2 regions of the Arthrobacter sp. UYEF21 genome follow, and region 1 is predicted to be linked to the other one. Evidence: riboswitches for the same ligand, from Rfam matches in the RefSeq annotation. Region 1 holds a riboswitch; the other holds the start of a gene.
What was found. Region 1 has a riboswitch for thiamine pyrophosphate ahead of ABIB27_RS09075 (ECF transporter S component). Riboswitches for the same ligand answer to the same signal wherever they lie in the genome.

Region 1 (2,193 bases):
CAGCCCCGGCCGCATCGCGAGGATGCCGGCCAGGGCCAGCCGCTGCTTCTGGCCGCCGGACAGAGCCGACGTCGGGTGGTCCAGCGGGAGTCCGCCGCCGAAGCCGCCGGCACCGCCAGCTCCGCCCTGCGGGCGTCCGGCCCTGCGCAGCCCCACGTCATAGAGCGCCTCATGGACCCTCTTCCAGATCTCGTCCCGGGGAACGGCCAGGTTTTCGGCACCAAAGGCGACGTCGTCACCCAGCCTCGAGAGGACCACCTGCGTTTCCGGGTCCTGCTGCATGAGCCCGGCGCGGCCGCGCTGGCTGCGCGGCACCGCGCCGTCGATTAGCAGCGAACCGGTCTCGTCGGCATCGTCCCCTTCATCCCCGAGCACTCCGGCGAGGGCGTGCAGCAGCGTTGATTTGCCCGCACCGGAAGGGCCCAGCAGCAGCACCCGCTCGCCCGGCGCGATGTCCAGATCGAGCCCGCGGACGGCCGGCGCCATGCGGCCGGCGTGCCGCCAGCCCCAGCCACGGGCGGATACCGCGGCCGGGCGCACTCCGGAAGCACCGGCGTCGGAAACGGCCATCAGTGGAAAACGGGCTCCGAACCGGCCTTCCGGGAAGCGAAGGAGCCCAGCACCCCGGTTTTGGCCAGGCCGCGGGTGGCAATCCAGGACACGGCGCCGGCAATGACGGCACCCGAGATCGCGCAGAACAGAATGTAGGTGGCCTTGTCGCCGGCTTCATAGGCGATGTTCCAGCCCCACGGGAGGAAGGAATCGTTCAGGCCGCAGAACAGGCCGGCACCGGCACCGGCGAGCACGGCTGCCGGCAGGTTGAACTTCTTGTAGCCGAACGCGGCGAAAACGAGCTCCGCGCCGAGGCCCTGGAGGATGCCGGAGATCAGCACGGTGGTGCCGTACTGGGAACCCATCATGAGCTCACCGGTGGCGGCAACGGCCTCGCAGAAGAGCGCTGCGCCCGGTTTGCGGACGATGAGCATGCCCAGGACGGCCGGAATCATCCAGCCGCCGGCGATCAGGCCGGTGAGGGGCGGGTACGTGGCGTTCATCGGCGCGGACACCAGCGCCGCACCCTGGGACCAGGCCCAGAAAATGACACCGCCGGCGATGGCGATCAAAGCTGCCACCACGATGTCCACAACCCGCCAGCTATAGCTGGCTTTCTTCATGCCTACTGTTGTCATTTCTGCCTCCTGAGGTACAGGAGGGGAGAGTTCGCGGTTTCGGCACGGACTGCGCCGCCCGGATCCGGACACTCTGAGAAGCTCGACTCCCTTGCGCCGGTACTAACCGGATCAGGTTCGAGGGTCTGCGGCTGTCCGCACTCTCAGCGCCTATCCATCGGTTGCATTGCTGCAGTGCCCGACGGCGGCGCTCCCCTGTCGTAAATAAATCTGCCCTGATGGGCGTGATCCAGTTTACACCGCAGGCGCGGTAGATTGTGGGCCACGGCTGCCGACTTCCCACATGTGACCGTATTCGATCCCGACTCCAGCGACAGCCAGCCGCAGGGCTCGCTCGAAGCGCTGATAGCAAGGACCGACGCCGAGGTCAGCGAGCTGCAGTTCCCGCATTTCACGAAGGACGAATCCCTCCACCTGGGGCTGCTGCTGAAATGCCCTCAATGCTGGTGGGCCTGGGCAAGAGCCGGGCGGCTCAAGTGCCGGCCCCCGGTCCGATGACGTTAGGCTAATGACAATCCCCGATAGCCCATAAGGAGTTCAACGAATGAACCTGCTCATCAAGCTGCTCGGCACCGCAATCAGCCTCGGCGCCGGGTTTGTCGGTACCAAGCTAGTCAACACCGTGTGGGAAAAGTCCACCGGCCGCAAGGTCCCCACCGGCAAGGACGAAGACACCCCCACGAGCCTGCGCTCGGCGCTGACGTTCGCGCTTATTTCAGCCTCGGTCAGCACCATCATCCAGGTGCTCGCCAACCGCGGCACGCAGCGGGCCATCACCAGGTTCGCTAAGAGCCAGGACGTCGTCTAGCGAGTTTTGTCCAGCTAATGGCCCCTGGGCAGTCCTGAAGCCGAATTATCTGGACAAAAACTCTCAGCCGCCGCCGGACGCTTCTTCACGTGCTGACTGCTCACGGGAGGACTGCGCCGCCTTCTGCACCACGGCGTCGAGGTCATCAGAGCTGAGCAGTTCTCGGTGCAGGTGTTTGGTGCGGTAGCCGGATCG
Region 2 (2,193 bases), on a different contig from region 1:
AAGATCCCGGCCGGCCCCGGAAGCACCGGCCTGGAACAGCACGGGGCGTCCCTGTGGGCCCCGGGGCACGTTTAAGGGCCCCTCCACCCGGAAGTGGTCGCCCTCATGATGCAACGGCCTGACCAGGGCCGGATCGGCATAGAACCGGGCTCTGTCCCGAACCAGCGCATCATCAGCCCATGAGTCCCACAACCCCAGCGCTACCTCAATGAACTCTGCGGCGCGGCCATAGCGCTGCGCGTGGTCGGGCATCGCTTCCAGACCATGATTGCGGGCTTCAGCATCGAACATGGACGTGACCACGTTCGCCCCGATACGTCCGGCACTGATGTGATCCAGGGAGGCGAGCATCCGGGCGGCATGAAAAGGGGAATAAAAGGTGGCCGAGACGGTGCTGATAAGCCCGATGTTTTCCGTTGCCCGGGCCATGGCCGCCAGCGCGGTCAACGGTTCCAGAAACCATCTCGGACCGGCGCCGACGTCACCGGCGGACTGCCCGTCGGCGAAGAACACGGCATCGAAAAGGCCGCGTTCGGCGCTTTGTGCGAGCCGCTCATAGTAACCAATCTCTCCGAGCTGCTCCAGCGGCGATCCGGGCCGCCGCCAGGCAGCACCGTGGTGGCCGGCTCCCAGCAGGAAAGCGTTCAGATGCAGTTGCCGTTTCCCGTTCATCGCGAGGCCGCCTAGTCCATGACCAGTCCGCCGTCGACCACCAGGTTCTGCCCGGTAACCGACCGCGCCCAGGGCGAGGCGAAAAACAAGATGGCATCGGCGAACTCGGCCGGGGTGGTGACCTTACCCAGGGGGGTCGAAGCGGCAATGTAGTCAAAGACCTCCTCCGGCGTTGCGGCGCTGGCATCGGTGGTGCGCAGCAGGCCGCCGGAGACCATGTTCACGGCAATATTGTGCTGCCCCAGATCCTTGGCCATGGTGCGGGTCAATGACAGCAGGGCGGCCTTGGCCGCGGTGTAGTCGTGGTACGGGACCACCGGGTTCTGGAACAGATTGGTCCCGACGTTGATGATGCGCCCAAACCCGTGGCCACGCATCCCCTCCCAAGCCTGCTGGGTCGTGTTCAAAGCCCCCCGGACACTGCCGCCGAATTGTGCCTCAAAATCCGCCCATGAAATATCCCCGGCGCCGGAGCGGGCATCGCCGTTAAACGAGAAATCGGCCAGCGCATTATTGACCACAGTGGTGACGGCGGAACCGAAATGGGCCCGGGCCTGCTCCAGCATCACCGACACCTGACCGGAGTCGGTGACGTCAGCCTGCAGTGCAACAGCGTGCTCAGGGCCATAACCGGCGGCCAGTTCCCCGGCGGCTTCGGCGCTGCGGCGATAATTGATGACCACCCGCGCCCCCCGGGCCGCGAACGCCTGCACAATATTGCTGCCCAGACCGCGGCCACCGCCGGTCACAAGAACGATTTGTTTTGCCAGTTCCATCAGTTTCTTCACCTTCGGATAAGGCGAAAGGATGCGATCCGGGCGCCAGGACCGTGCGAACCGTTGCAGGACATCCCTTCGCTAGTGTCAACTAGATCAGGTTCAACGGGTGTCATCTCAGCCGGGCCAACAAGCCGCCCGGCACCCCGTGTCACTGGGACCGATTATACCCACCCCCGGCCAAACCAGCGCCCTCACCTGCCCGTGCTGCCGCCGTGCCCTGCCCGACCTGATTCCCAAACGGCTGTCGTGCCGGACACCACGGCGCGACCGCCGGGCCTCCCGTACCTGCGGGCACCGGTCTCCCCCGGGTGGACCGGACGGCCCTTAAAACCACCAAAATAGACACCTCCAATGTCCGCATCAACCTACAGCGCCCCCTCAGAGGTGCAACGTTGGTGCGGCAGCGTCGGAACCGTCAGAGCCCGGTACCCCGGGGAAGGCCCCGGGACCGGGTGCTCACCCGGGACAGGAACGGTTGGGTTCCATAACTGGTGAAAATGATGGATCGGACCTGCGCCTGAACCGACCTGCAGTTCCCAGGCATGAAGCAGACTGTCCTGCAGCCACGCTTTGGTCACCGTCAAGGCCTCTGTCCAATCACCAAAGCGCACCTGCAGGGTCGCCATGGCGGAGGACATGGAGCATCCCGTCCCATGAGTATTGGCCGTCTCCACCCGCCGGGCAGTGACCCTCGTAAAACTCCCGGTTCCCGGCCAGCCGTCAGGCAGCATGCGGGGTTGAA

Region 2: linked by a shared signal. The riboswitch ahead of ABIB27_RS15450 (3-oxoacyl-ACP reductase) and the one ahead of ABIB27_RS09075 (ECF transporter S component) in region 1 are both predicted to bind thiamine pyrophosphate.

The regions. Positions count from the first base shown of each region.
Region 1 covers NZ_JBEPNF010000006.1:135,756-137,948, forward strand. The annotation lists gene ABIB27_RS09070 (ABC transporter ATP-binding protein) at 1-570, opposite strand, end outside; gene ABIB27_RS09075 (ECF transporter S component) at 570-1,190, opposite strand; TPP riboswitch at 1,261-1,397, opposite strand; gene ABIB27_RS09080 (hypothetical protein) at 1,476-1,688, shown strand; gene ABIB27_RS09085 (DUF4235 domain-containing protein) at 1,735-1,998, shown strand; gene mnhG (monovalent cation/H(+) antiporter subunit G) at 2,062-2,193, opposite strand, start outside.
Region 2 covers NZ_JBEPNF010000016.1:8,652-10,844, forward strand. The annotation lists gene ABIB27_RS15445 (LLM class flavin-dependent oxidoreductase) at 1-672, opposite strand, end outside; gene ABIB27_RS15450 (3-oxoacyl-ACP reductase) at 684-1,448, opposite strand; TPP riboswitch at 1,505-1,607, opposite strand; gene ABIB27_RS15455 (bifunctional hydroxymethylpyrimidine kinase/phosphomethylpyrimidine kinase) at 1,817-2,182, opposite strand; gene ABIB27_RS15460 (recombinase family protein) at 2,105-2,193, shown strand, end outside.